Regions from separate parts of the Streptomyces sp. MMBL 11-1 genome, predicted to be linked through region 1. Evidence: riboswitches for the same ligand, from Rfam matches in the RefSeq annotation. Region 1 holds a riboswitch; the other holds the start of a gene.

What was found. Region 1 has a riboswitch for glycine ahead of gcvT (glycine cleavage system aminomethyltransferase GcvT). Riboswitches for the same ligand answer to the same signal wherever they lie in the genome.
Region 2: another riboswitch for glycine. It lies ahead of gcvP (aminomethyl-transferring glycine dehydrogenase); the one in region 1 lies ahead of gcvT (glycine cleavage system aminomethyltransferase GcvT).

Annotation. Positions count from the first base shown of each region.
Region 1 is NZ_CP117709.1:5,866,502-5,873,148, forward strand. It holds gene PSQ21_RS26255 (L-serine ammonia-lyase) at 1-560, opposite strand, end outside; gene glyA (serine hydroxymethyltransferase) at 763-2,022, opposite strand; gene gcvH (glycine cleavage system protein GcvH) at 2,042-2,419, opposite strand; gene gcvT (glycine cleavage system aminomethyltransferase GcvT) at 2,551-3,675, opposite strand; glycine riboswitch at 3,850-3,947, opposite strand; gene PSQ21_RS26275 (AAA family ATPase) at 4,123-4,815, shown strand; gene PSQ21_RS26280 (enhanced serine sensitivity protein SseB) at 4,888-5,658, shown strand; gene PSQ21_RS26285 (enhanced serine sensitivity protein SseB C-terminal domain-containing protein) at 5,814-6,641, shown strand.
Region 2 is NZ_CP117709.1:846,719-853,365, forward strand. It holds gene PSQ21_RS03470 (DUF5999 family protein) at 1-90, shown strand, start outside; gene gcvP (aminomethyl-transferring glycine dehydrogenase) at 194-3,079, opposite strand; glycine riboswitch at 3,272-3,369, opposite strand; gene PSQ21_RS03480 (PRC-barrel domain-containing protein) at 3,502-3,873, shown strand; gene PSQ21_RS03485 (DNA polymerase IV) at 3,795-5,255, opposite strand; gene PSQ21_RS03490 (MerR family transcriptional regulator) at 5,372-5,998, opposite strand; gene PSQ21_RS03495 (bifunctional nuclease family protein) at 6,167-6,640, opposite strand.

The sequences.
Region 1 (6,647 bases):
CGCGAGAGCCGCAACAGTTCGTCGCCGGTACGGAACGGGTGCTTGAGGGCCGTGTCGTCCGGGACGATCGGGTTCTCCCCGGCCACGGCGTCCTCGTCGACGACGAAGCCGCCGCCGACCGAGTAGTACGTCTTCTCCAGGACCGGGGCGCCCTCGGCGTCGTACGCGAAGATCGTCATGCCGTTGGCGTGGTACGGGAGCGCCTTGCGGCGGTGCAGGACCAGGTCCTCGTCGAAGTCGAACGGGATCTCGTGCATGCCCAGCAGGTTGATCCTGCCGCTGCCGCGGATCTCCTCGACCCGGCCGTCGGCGGACTCCACGTCCACGGTCTGGGGCGACTCGCCCTCCAGGCCGAGCAGGACCGCCTTGGGCGTGCCGTGCCCGTGGCCGGTCGCGCCGAGGGAGCCGTACAGCTCCGCCCGTATCGAGGCGGTGTGCGCGAGCAGACCCTCGTTCTTCAGTCGGCGCGCGAACATCCGGGCGGCGCGCATCGGGCCCACCGTGTGGGAGCTGGACGGGCCGATGCCGACCGAGAAGAGGTCGAAGACCGAGATGGCCACGGGAGAACTCCTTGGGGTTGGAAGACGCCGTTGTCTGCCTGGGTGGTGCGAGAACGGGCCGGGTGGTGCGGAACGGGCCGGGGTGGGGCCCGAGGGGGCAAGCGGGACGAAAACGGAAGGGGGACACGGACCGGGGCACCACGCTCACTCTGTTCAGTGTGCGCGGTGCCCCGCCGGAACACGCAGAACCGCAGGCCAGGTACTACTTCAGGCCGGGGTACAGCGGGAACTTCTCGGCCAGCGCCGCCACGCGGGCCTTGAGGTCGTCCGCGTCGTAGGACGGCTTGAGGGCGGCGGCGATGATCTCCGCGACCTCGGTGAAGTCCTCGGTGCCGAAGCCGCGGGTGGCCAGCGCCGGGGTGCCGATCCGCAGGCCCGAGGTGACCATCGGGGGACGCGGGTCGTTCGGGATGGCGTTCCGGTTGACCGTGATGCCCAGCTCGTGGAGCCGGTCCTCGGCCTGCTGGCCGTCCAGCTCCGAGTTGCGCAGGTCGACCAGGACCAGGTGCACGTCGGTGCCGCCGGAGAGGACGGAGACGCCCACCTCGGTGACGTCCGGCTGGACCAGGCGCTCGGCCAGGATCCGCGCGCCGTCCAGGGTGCGCTGCTGGCGCTCCTTGAACTCCTCGCCCGCCGCGATCTTGAACGAGACCGCCTTGGCCGCGATCACGTGCTCCAGCGGGCCGCCCTGCTGACCCGGGAAGACCGCGGAGTTGATCTTCTTGGCGAGCTCCTGGGTGGAGAGGATCACGCCACCGCGCGGACCGCCGAGGGTCTTGTGCGTGGTGGTGGTGACGACGTGGGCGTGCGGCACCGGGTTGGGGTGCAGACCGGCCGCGACCAGGCCCGCGAAGTGCGCCATGTCGACCATCAGGTACGCGCCGACCTCGTCCGCGATGCGGCGGAAGGCGGCGAAGTCCAGCTGGCGCGGGTAGGCGGACCAGCCGGCCACGATCAGCTTCGGCTGGGACTCCTTGGCGAGGCGCTCGACCTCCTCCATGTCCACGACGCCGCTCTCGTCGACGTGGTACGGGACCACGTTGTAGAGCTTGCCGGAGAAGTTGATCTTCATGCCGTGGGTCAGGTGACCGCCGTGGGCCAGGTTCAGGCCCATGATCGTGTCGCCCGGCTTCAGCAGCGCGAACATCGCGGCGGCGTTCGCCTGGGCGCCGGAGTGCGGCTGCACGTTCGCGGCCTCGGCGCCGAACAGGGCCTTGATCCGGTCGATCGCGATCTGCTCGACGACGTCGACGTGCTCACAGCCGCCGTAGTAGCGGCGGCCCGGGTAGCCCTCGGCGTACTTGTTGGTGAGGACGGAGCCCTGTGCCTCCATGACGGCGACCGGAGCGAAGTTCTCCGAGGCGATCATTTCGAGGGTGGACTGCTGACGGTGGAGCTCGGCGTCGACGGCGGCGGCGACGTCCGGGTCCAGCTCGTGGAGGGAGGAGTTCAGAAGCGACATCAGGGGGTCCCTTAAGGTCTCAGTTGCCGGAGAACGCGGTGTACTCGTCGGCGGAGAGCAGGTCGGCCGGCTCCTCCGCGACGCGCACCTTGAACAGCCAGCCGCCCTCGAAGGGAGCGGAGTTCACCAGCGAGGGGTCGTTCACGACGTCCTGGTTGGCCGCCGTCACCTCACCGGTCACCGGCGAGTACAGGTCGCTGACGGACTTGGTCGACTCCAGTTCGCCGCAGGTCTCGCCCGCGGTCACCGTGTCACCGACCTCCGGGAGCTGGGCGTAGACGACGTCACCGAGCGCGTTGGCCGCGTACTCCGTGATGCCGATGGTGGCCACGCCGTCCTCGAGGGCCGACAGCCACTCGTGCTCCTTGCTGTACCGCAGCTGCTGGGGGTTGCTCATGACCTGAATTCTCCTGTACGCGGGGGAGTGCTGATGAACGGTGGTCTTACGGTGTGAGATGGAGGTACGTCACTTCCGTGACGTCTGCGCGCGGCCGGAAGGGCCCGGGGAGTCCCGGTCCTTCCGGAACATCACTTCTGGCGCTTGTAGAACGGCAGCGCGACGACCTCGTACGGCTCGTGCGTGCCGCGGATGTCGACGCCCACGCCCTCGGTGCCCGGGGCGGCGAAGGCCGCGTCCACGTAGGCCATGGCGATCGGCTTGCCCAGGGTCGGGGAGGGGGCGCCGGAGGTGACCTCGCCGATCACCTTGCCGTCGGCGACGACGGGGAAGCCCGCGCGCGGGACCCGGCGGCCCTCGGCGATCAGGCCCACCAGCTTGCGCGGCGGGGCGGTCTCGGCGCGCTCGGCGGCGGCCGTCAGAGCCTCGCGCCCGACGAAGTCGCCCTCCTTCTCGAACTTCACGACCCGGCCCAGGCCCGCGTCGAACGGGGTGAGCGCGGTCGTCAGCTCGTGTCCGTACAGCGGCATGCCCGCCTCCAGGCGCAGCGTGTCCCGGCAGGAGAGCCCGCAGGGGATCAGGCCGTGCGGGGAGCCGGCCTCGGTCAGCGCCCGCCACAGCCGCTCGGCGTGCTCGGGCGCGACGAACAGCTCGAAGCCGTCCTCACCGGTGTAGCCGGTGCGGGCGATGAGCGCCGGGACCCCGGCGACCGTGCCCGGCAGGCCCGCGTAGTACTTCAGCCCGTCCAGGTCGGCGTCGGTGACGGCCTTCATGATGGCGGGCGACTCGGGGCCCTGGACCGCGAGCAGCGCGTACGCGTCCCGGTCGTCGCGCACCTCGGCGTCGAAGCCCCCGACGCGGGCGGTCAGCGCGTCCAGCACGATCTGCGCGTTGCCCGCGTTGGCGACGACCATGTACTCGGGGGCCTCCGTCTCGCCCAGGCGGTAGACGATCAGGTCGTCCACGATCCCGCCGTCCTCCTGGACGATCATCGTGTAGCGGGCCCGGCCGTTGCCGACGGTGGCGATGTTGCCGACCAGCGCGTAGCTCAGGAAGGCGGCGGCCTCGGGCCCGGTGACGGTGATCTCGCCCATGTGCGACAGGTCGAAGAGACCGGCGTGGGTGCGTACGGCGTTGTGCTCGTCGCGCTCGCTGGCGTACCGCAGGGGCATGTCCCAGCCGGCGAAGTCGGTCATGGTGGCGCCGAGCGAGCGGTGCAGCGTGTCGAGGGCGGTGAGACGGGGGGCAGTGCTCATGGATACGGCTCCAGGGCATGACGACGTCAGGACGAATCCCCCCCATCTGTCATCGGAACCTGAGAGGTTCGCCGATAGCCCCCGACGGGGTATGCCCCTGGAGGGCACCCCGGATCAGGGGGCTCGGCTTGCACCTTGGGTGGAGCCGCGGAACGGCTCGCTTTTCAGATCTGCCTCATCCACGCGGTACGGGGCCTGAGAGATTCAAGGGAGGATCTTGCTCCTTCGGCGCCCGGCTCACACTGTGGCCGGAACTCTCCCGCGCGGATTCGAACGGCCGGTATGCAGTTGGCGGGGTCATCATCGCATGCATGGGGGGAGAGTGGGGGGTCAGGCCCCCCTGCAGGTGAAGACGGCCGCAACAGGCCCGGAGCCGGTTGTGCCGCATTGCCTTTTCTTTACACTTCAGGGGCAGGCGTGGGGGACACGACGGCAGGGGGATGGGCGATGACGTTGCAGCGGTCGGCACCGACCGCGGGGGTCGCGCGCGGCGCGATGCCCGCACAGCCCGCGGCTCCCGTACGGGAGCTGCTGACGGAGGGCGCGCCGGTGGTACGTGACCTGCGCGGGCGCACCGACTGTGGGCCGTACGGCCTCGATTTCACCGCCGGTGACGTCGTCGTGGTCTCCGGACTGCCCGGCAGCGGGAAGTCGACGCTCATCCGGCGGACCGTGCGGGGCCGCGCCATCGACTCCCAGAACACCCGCGACAGCTGGGCCGCCGCCCTGCCCCGCTTACTTCCCTACGCCCTCTACCGCCCCCTGGTCCGCGCCGCGCACTACCTCGGCCTCTGGAGCGCCCTGCGCTCCGGTGAATCCGTCGTGGTGCACGACTGCGGCACCCAGACCTGGGTACGCCGCTGGCTCGCCCGGCACGCCGTGAGCCGGGGCCGCACCCTCCATCTGATCCTGCTCGACGTGACGCCCGAGGTGGCCCGGCAGGGGCAGCGCGAGCGTGGGCGCGGGGTCTCCGGCTACGCCTTCGCCCGCCACCGGCACGCGGTCGCCCGGCTGCTCCGCGACACCGAACAGGGCCTGCTGCCCGCCGGCTGCACCTCCGCGGTGCTGCTGGACCGCGGGGCCGCGGGGGCGCTCGGCCGTATCTCCTTCACCGCCGCCGAGGCTTCCACCGTCCAGTGACGGTTAAGGTGCTGGCCGGAGCAGAGGGCCGCCGAGGCGCGGCCGAGGCGGTGGAGAGAGGGCACAGAGGCAGTGGACATTCCGGCACCCGCACCGGCGCACCCCCAGCAGGGGTGGCCCGCCAACGAGCTCGAAGAGGTACTGACGGCCTCGCTCGGCGTCCCCGACGCGGGCGGCCGCCTCGTCGAGGTGCTCGGCCGCAGCTCCGTCTGGGTGCCGCTGCCGAACGGCGGCAGCCCCGCGAGCGCCGACCTCGACCTGCCGATGATGGAGATCGACGGCGCGGCCTTCGTCCCCGTCTTCAGCTCCGAGGCCCAGTTCCTCAACTGCGTCGGGGGCCACATGTCCTTCACCGTCGCGCCCGCCCGCGACTTCGCCCGGGGCCTGCCCCCGCAGGTCGGCATCGCCGTGAACCCGGGCGGCGCGGTCGGCGTACCACTTCCGCCGCCCGCCGTCGCCGAGCTCTGCCGGGCCGGCCGCACCGCGCTGGACGGGCCCGCCACCGGCGGCCGGGTCCGGCTGTTCGAGCCGGACTGGCAGCACGACCCGGTGGACTTCCTCACCGCCGTGTCCGAGGAGTTCGAGGCCGCCGGAGTGGTGAGCACCGCCCGCCGGGCCCTGGCCAGCATCGAGGGCGGCGACCCGGTCCTCTTCGTCGGCGTCGAGTTCGCCACCCGGGACGGCGCGGGACAGAGCGCGCCCATGGACGCCATCGGCCGCGCGCTCGGCCGGGTCGAGGTGCCCTGGCCGGTCAATCTGGTCCTGCTCGACGTGGCGGAGGACCTCGTCGGCGACTGGATGCGGGAGAAAGTGCGCCCGTTCTACCGGCGCGAGGGCCACTGACGGCAGCGGAGGGCGGCCGGGTGACAGCGCCGCCGGACCGTGGCGTCAAGTCGGTGTCAGAAGTGGCGCATAAGCTGGTTTGATGGCGTGGTCGCTCCCGTGTGCCCGGGAGCGGTGGCGCGAACGCGACGGATCGACGAGGGGCGGAACCCAGAGTGAGTGCGTCAGGCACCGCGGCGGCCAGTGGGGCCTTCCCCGATCGAGCGGTGCCGGGTTCCCCGGGGACGGTCGAGCACCTGCTGCGCCAGGTGACCCCCGGGCGTTACGACGCCTACGAGGCGCTGCTCGCCGCGGTCGCCGAGGGCCGGATCTGGATGCTGCTCTGGCACGGCACGGCCGGCTCACCGGACGCCCAGTACGGGAACATGGAGATCGACGGCCTGGGTTACGCCCCCTGCGTCACCTCCGCCCAGGAGCTGTCCGCCAGTGGCTGGAACCGGGCCCACGAGCTGGTCACCGGACGCGACATCGCCCGCTCCCTGTTCCCCGACCGCTGGGGCATCTGGCTCAACCCGCACGCCCCCGGCGGCGGCGTCGGCATCCCCTGGCTCGACCTGCGGCGCATCGCCACCGGCCTGGACCGGCTGCCCGCCGGACCGCTCCGGCTGAGCGAACCCGCCATCGAACTCCCGCAGTTCTACGCCCTGCTCAGCCAGAACGCCCACCGCACCCCCGCGATCCGCTCCCTGCGCCGCGCCTGGGTGCACCCCGCGGTCGGCGTCCCGTATCTCGCGATCGGCCTCGACCTCTACGACACCGGCCGCGCCTCCGTCGAATCGGTGCGCGAGATGATGCGGCAGTCGGTCGGCGCGGTCCCCGAGGGGCTCCCCGTCTCCACCGTCGCCCTGTCCGACGAGTACGACCCGGTCGGCATGTGGCTGCGCGCGAACGCCCGTCCGTTCTACGACCGCGAGGCGCACGCCCCCGCCGGCCCGCCGCCCATCGCCGCCCCCGGATACGGATACCCGCCCCAGCCCCGCTGAGCCCCG
Region 2 (6,647 bases), 5.0 Mb from region 1:
TTCGAGGACACCGGCGAGCTGCTGCCCGACGGGCAGATCATCGCCCCGCACCGGCCCCTGGCAGCCGGCCGCGTGGTGAAGGCCGCCTGAGGACGGTCCGACGAACAGGGGCCGGCCCGGAGAGAACTCCGTACCGGCCCCGACGCATGTCCGGCGTGCGCCGCTCACGGCACACGCCCTACGACAGGCGGCTTCAGTCGTCGTACGCGTCCAGCGGGGGGCAGGAGCAGACCAGGTTCCGGTCGCCGAAGGCCCCGTCGATGCGACGCACCGGCGGCCAGTACTTGTCCGCGGCGGACACACCGGCCGGGAAGACGGCCTCCTCGCGGCTGTAGCCGTGCTCCCAGTCGCCGCCGAGCGCGGCCGCGGTGTGCGGGGCGTTGGACAGCGGGTTGTCGTCCTCGCTCCACTCCCCCGTCGCGACCTTCTCGATCTCGGCCCGGATCGCGATCATGGTGTCGCAGAACCGGTCGAGCTCCGCGAGGTCCTCGCTCTCCGTCGGCTCGATCATCAGCGTGCCGGCCACCGGGAACGACATGGTCGGCGAGTGGAAGCCGTAGTCGATCAGCCGCTTGGCCACATCGTCGATGGAGACGCCGGTCGCCTTGGAGATCGGGCGCAGGTCCACGATGCACTCGTGCGCGACCAGACCGGCCGGGCCGTTGTAGAGGATCGGGAAGTGCGGCTCCAGGCGCTTGGCGATGTAGTTCGCGGCCAGCACGGCGACCTGCGTGGCCCGCTTGAGGCCCTCGCCGCCCATCAGACGGACGTACGCCCACGAGATCGGCAGAATGCCCGCCGAGCCCCACGGGGCGGCCGAGATCGGGCCCACCCCGGTCTCCGGGCCCGCGGCGGGCTGGAGGGGGTGGTTGGGGAGGTACGGGGCGAGGTGCGCGCGGACGCCGACCGGGCCGACGCCGGGGCCACCGCCGCCGTGCGGGATGCAGAAGGTCTTGTGCAGGTTCAGGTGCGAGACGTCGCCGCCGAACTTGCCGGGCTTGGCGAGCCCGACGAGCGCGTTGAGGTTGGCGCCGTCGACGTAGACCTGGCCGCCGGCGTCGTGCACCTCGCCGCAGATGTCGGCGACGTGCTCCTCGAACACCCCGTGCGTGGACGGGTAGGTGATCATGAGCACGGCCAGCTCGTCACGGTACTGCTCGATCTTGGCGCGCAGGTCCGCGATGTCGACCTCGCCGTCGTCGGCGGTCTTCACCACGACGACCTTCATGCCCGCCATGACGGCGCTGGCGGCGTTGGTGCCGTGCGCGGAGGACGGGATGAGGCAGACGGTGCGCTGGTCGTCGCCGTTGGCCCGGTGGTACGCGCGGACGGCCAGCAGGCCCGCGAACTCGCCCTGGGAGCCCGCGTTGGGCTGGATGGACACCGCGTCGTAGCCGGTGACCTCGGCGAGCCGCTCCTCCAGCTCACGGATGAGGGTGAGGAAGCCCTGCGCCTGCTCGGCCGGGGCGAAGGGGTGCAGCGCGCCGAACTCGGGCCAGGTGATCGACTCCATCTCGGCGGTCGCGTTCAGCTTCATGGTGCAGGAGCCGAGCGGGATCATGCCGCGGTCCAGCGCGTAGTCGCGGTCGGCGAGCTTGCGCAGGTAGCGCAGCATCGCGGTCTCGGAACGGTGCTGGTGGAAGACCGGGTGCGTCAGGATCTCGTCGGAGCGCAGGAGCCCCTCGGGCAGCGCGTCGGCGACCGTCGCGTCCAGCGCCTCGATGTCGCCATCGGCGCCGAAGGCGGCCCAGACGGCGGAGATCTGCGCACGGGTGGTGGTCTCGTCGCAGGCGATGGAGACCTGGTCGGCGTCGACGAGGCGGAGGTTGACCCCGCGCTCCCTGGCGTCCGCGACGACGTCCGCGGCCTTTCCGGGGACCCGTACGGTCAGGGTGTCGAAGAACGCGCCGTGCACGACGTCGGCCCCGGCGTTCCGCAGGCCGTCGGCCAGGATCGCGGCGAAGCGGTGGGTGCGCCGGGCGATCGTCCGCAGCCCGTCGGGGCCGTGGTAGACCGCGTACATGCCGGCCATGACGGCGAGCAGGACCTGCGCGGTGCAGATGTTGCTGGTGGCCTTCTCGCGGCGGATGTGCTGCTCGCGGGTCTGGAGGGCCAGCCGGTAGGCCTTGTTGCCGTCCGCGTCGACGGAGACGCCGACGAGGCGGCCGGGCAGGGAGCGGGCGAACTTCTCGCGGACCGCCATGAAGCCGGCGTGCGGACCACCGAAGCCCATCGGGACGCCGAAGCGCTGGGTGGTGCCGACCGCGATGTCCGCGCCGAGGGCGCCGGGCGAGGTGAGCAGGGTGAGGGCCAGCAGGTCGGCGGCGACGGTGACGATCGCGCCGAGGCCGTGGGCCTGCTCGATGACGGGCTCGATGACGCGCACGGCACCGGAGGCGCCCGGGTACTGGAGCAGCACACCGAAGACGCCGCGCTCGGCGATCTCGGCGGGGATGCCGTCGCTCAGGTCGGCGACGACGACCTCGACACCGGCGGGCTCGGCGCGGGTCTCGATCACCGCGACGGTCTGCGGCAGCGTGTCGGCGTCGACCAGGAAGACACCCTTCTTGACCTTGCCGACACGCCGGGACAGGGCCATCGCCTCGGCGGCCGCGGTGCCCTCGTCGAGTAGCGAGGCGCCGGAGGTGGGCAGCCCGGTCAGCTCGGCGACCATCGTCTGGAAGTTCAGGAGCGCTTCGAGCCGGCCCTGGGAGATCTCCGGCTGGTACGGCGTGTAGGCCGTGTACCAAGCGGGGTTCTCCATGACGTTGCGCAGGATGACGGGCGGCGTGAAGGTGCCGTAGTAGCCGAGGCCGATCATCGGGGCCAGCACCTCGTTGCGGTCGGCCAGCGACCGCAGCTCGGCCAGGACCTCCGCCTCGGTGCGCGCCGAGGGAAGGTTCAGGGCTTCCGCGCTCTTGATCACGTCGGGCACCGCGGCGGCGGTGAGCTCGTCGAGGGAGCCGTAGCCGACCTGGGCGAGCATCTTCGCCTGGGCTCCGGCGTCGGGCCCTATGTGGCGCTGCTCGAACGGAATGCCCTGTTCCAGCTGGGAGAGCGGAGTGCGACGGGGGGTCATGGTGGAGGCCTCCTGGTCTGTCACGACCTGCGAGGGGCACCACGGCGTGGGTGCCCGGACGGCCTCCCCCTCTGTCATCTCAACCTGAGAGCTTCACCGGTCCGCCCGGGGGCGTGCCGACTTTCACCGTCGGTGAGGGTCGAGTCCGCCGGGGCTGCGCCCGCACGGAATCGCCCTGCTTTCCAGAGTGACCTCGTCCGTGCGGTACGGGGGCCTGAGAGATTCCGGGGAGGAGTTGCTCCTTCGGCGCCTCCGGATTCTTCACCGGAGGACTCTCCCGCACGGGGTCAGCAGCCACTGCCAGCCTACCAGCGGCCATTGCGCCGGAGTCCTCGAGTGGCCGACGCCACGGATCTGCACTTGGGTGGTGCTGGTGGAGCGACAGCGTCCACCCCGAGCAGTCGCGACCAGTGGGAGGCACCGTGCAGACCGATATCGATCCTCGCCGCCTGATCGGCCGCAAGGCATTCGACCGCAAGGGCGCCAAGATCGGAACGGTGGATGAGGTCTATCTCGACGACGCGACGGGCGTGCCGGAGTGGGCGGCCGTCCGCACCGGCCTGTTCAGCAGGGACGCCTTCGTCCCCCTGGAGCCCAGCGAATTCGTCGAGGACGCGCTGCGGGTCCCCTTCGACCGCGCGCTGATCAAGGGCGCGCCGGACTTCGGCGTCGGCCGCCACCTCTCTCCCGAGCAGGAACTGCAGCTCTACCGTCATTACGGTCTGGACTCCCCGCCCCCGGAGGGGCCGGCGCCCGACCGGGACTTCGGCAGGCTCGCGGGCCAGGAGGAGTAGTCCGCCGCGTCACGGACGAGCGGCAGCGGGTCGGCGGGCCGCAGCAGCGGATCATCGACGCGGAACGTCAGCACCCGGCCGGGCGCGCTCCACGGTTCCTCGAACCGGACGGTGACCCGGCCCACGCCACTCCCCTGCACCCAGCCGTGCCCGTGCTCCTCGTGGTGCACGTCGTGCCCGGCGGGCCAGCGCCGCGCGGCGAGCAGCTCCGCGCCGTCCGGCTCGGGCTCCGCCGGCACGTTCCCCTCGCCGCCCTCCGGGGACGGCGCCCGGTGCTCCTCCCGGGCCCGCTGAGCGAGCTCCCGGGCGTCGGCGGCCTGGGCGAACAGGTCCTCCTGGGTGTAGTCGGCCAGCCCCGTCACACCGACCCCCAGCAGGCGCACGCCCCCTGTGGTGTCGACGGACTCCAGGAGCCGCCCCGCCGCCTCACGGACCACCGTGGGGTCGTCCGTGGGGCCTCTGAGCGTCTCGGAGCGGGTCAGCGTGGAGAAGTCGTAGCGGCGCACCTTCAGCACCACCGTGCGCCCCGACCGGTCGGCGGCGCGCAGCCGCTCCACGCACCGGACGGCCAGCCGCTCCACCTCGGCCCGCACCCGCACCCGGTCGTGCAGGTCCACGTCGAAGGTGTCCTCCACCGATACGGACTTGGCGTCCCGCTCGGCGACCACCGGCCGGTCGTCGAGCCCGAGCGCCATCCGGTAGAGCCCGTGGCCGTGGGCCTTTCCGACCAGCCGTACGAGCTCCGCCTCGCCCGCCTCGGCCAGGTCGTGGACGGTGGTCATCCCGGCGCGTCTGAGGTGGTCGCCGGTGGCCGGGCCGACCCCCGGCAGGATGCGCACGGACATGGGAGCGAGCAGCTCACGCTCGGTACCCGGTTCGATGAGCAGCAGCCCGTCGGGCTTGGCCTGCTCGGAGGCGATCTTGGCGAGCATCTTGGAGGCGGCCAGTCCGACGGACCCGCTGAGGCCCGTCACCGCGCGGATGGCCGTCCGCAGCCCTTCTCCCGTCGCACGGGCCGACGCCGGGTCGTCCGCCGTCCCGCCCGCCTCCAGGTCCACGAAGGCCTCGTCCAGGCTGAGCGGCTCCACCAGGGGCGACAGCCGCCCCAGGAGCTCCATCACCTGGTCGCTCACCGTCCGGTACAGGGAGAAGCGGGGCACCAGGTAGGCGGCGTTCGGCGCGAGCCGCCGGGCCTGCGCGGTGGGCATCGCCGAGTGCACACCCAGGCGCCGGGCCTCGTACGAGGCGGTGGCGACCACTCCGCGGGGTCCGAGGCCGCCCACCACGACCGCCTTGCCGCGCAGGCTCGGTTTGGCCGCCTGCTCCGCCGACGCGTAGAAGGCGTCCATGTCCAGGTGCAGGATGGTGGGCGCGGGTCTCACACCGTCGATGCTGCCCTACGGCACTGACAACGGGACGGTCCGGCGCCCCCGTGGGGTACCGGACCGTCCCGTTGTCATCCTGTGCCTGTGCGTGCCGCTCGTGCACGGCCGGGTGCTCAGACGGCGCGGTTGCGGCGCCGTGCCAGCTCGTCGGCGGGGTTGTGACCGACGAGTGTCTCGCCCGTGTCGACCCGCTCGCCGTGCAGCTGCGACAGCGCTGCCTCCACGTCCCGCCAGACGACGCCGACGGCGATCCCGAAGACTCCCTGCCCGCCCTGGAGCAGGCTGACGACCTCGTCGGGCGAGGAGCACTCGTAGACCGTTGCCCCGTCGCTCATCAACGTCATGCGCTCGAGATCCTGGAAACCGCGGGCCCGCAGGTGCTGGACCGTGGTGCGGATGTTCTGCAACGCGACCCCGGTGTCCAGGAACCGCTTGACGATCTTGAGGAGAACCACGTCCCGGAAACTGTAGAGGCGCTGGGTCCCCGACCCGTAGGCCGGGCGCACACTGGGCTCGACCAGTCCCGTGCGGGCCCAGTAGTCCAACTGGCGGTAGGTGATCCCCGCCGCCGCGCACGCCGTCGGTCCGCGATAGCCGATGTCGTCGGCATCGCTCGCCGCTGCCACGCCGCCCGCTGCCACCGCTGCCGGTTGAACCGGCTGCCTGATGGCGTGGTCGGCTCCACTGCCGTGCTGCGGATACGGCCCACCCGCCGCCGTACCGTCGCCGCTGCTTCTCACGCCGACCTCCGTCCTTGACCTGCCCACTCGAAGGTAGGCAGTCACTCGGGGTGCGTCAACGATCGCCACACTCGGCACGCCGAGTGATAATCACCCTGAGGGTGGTTTCCCGTGTCTCTTTCCCGGGAAAGGCTTGTCGGATGCGCTGACAGCACCCCTGCGGGACGGTCACTGACTGTTCGTACCGAAGTCCTCCGGAGAGATCTGGTCGAGGAATTCGCGGAACTTCTCCACCTCGTCCTCCTGCTCGTCGGGGATCGCGATGCCCGCATCGTCCAGCACGCCGTCACTGCCGTAGATCGGCGTGCCGGTTCGCAGGGCGAGCGCTATGGCGTCGGAGGGCCGGGCGCTCACCTCCACTCCGCTGGCGAAGACGAGTTCCGCGTAGAAGACCCCTTCGCGGAGGTCCGTGATGCGGACCTCCGTGAGCTCCTGGCCCACGGCCTCGAGCACATCCTTGAACAGGTCATGGGTCAGCGGCCTGGCGGGAGCCATGCCCTGCTGGGCGAAGGCAATCGCGGTCGCCTCTCCAGGACCGATCCAAATGGGGAGGTACCGGTCGCCTCCCACTTCACGCAGGAGAACGATCGGTTGGTTGGAGGGCATTTCCACCCGGACACCGACAACGTCGAGCTCGTTCACACAGCAA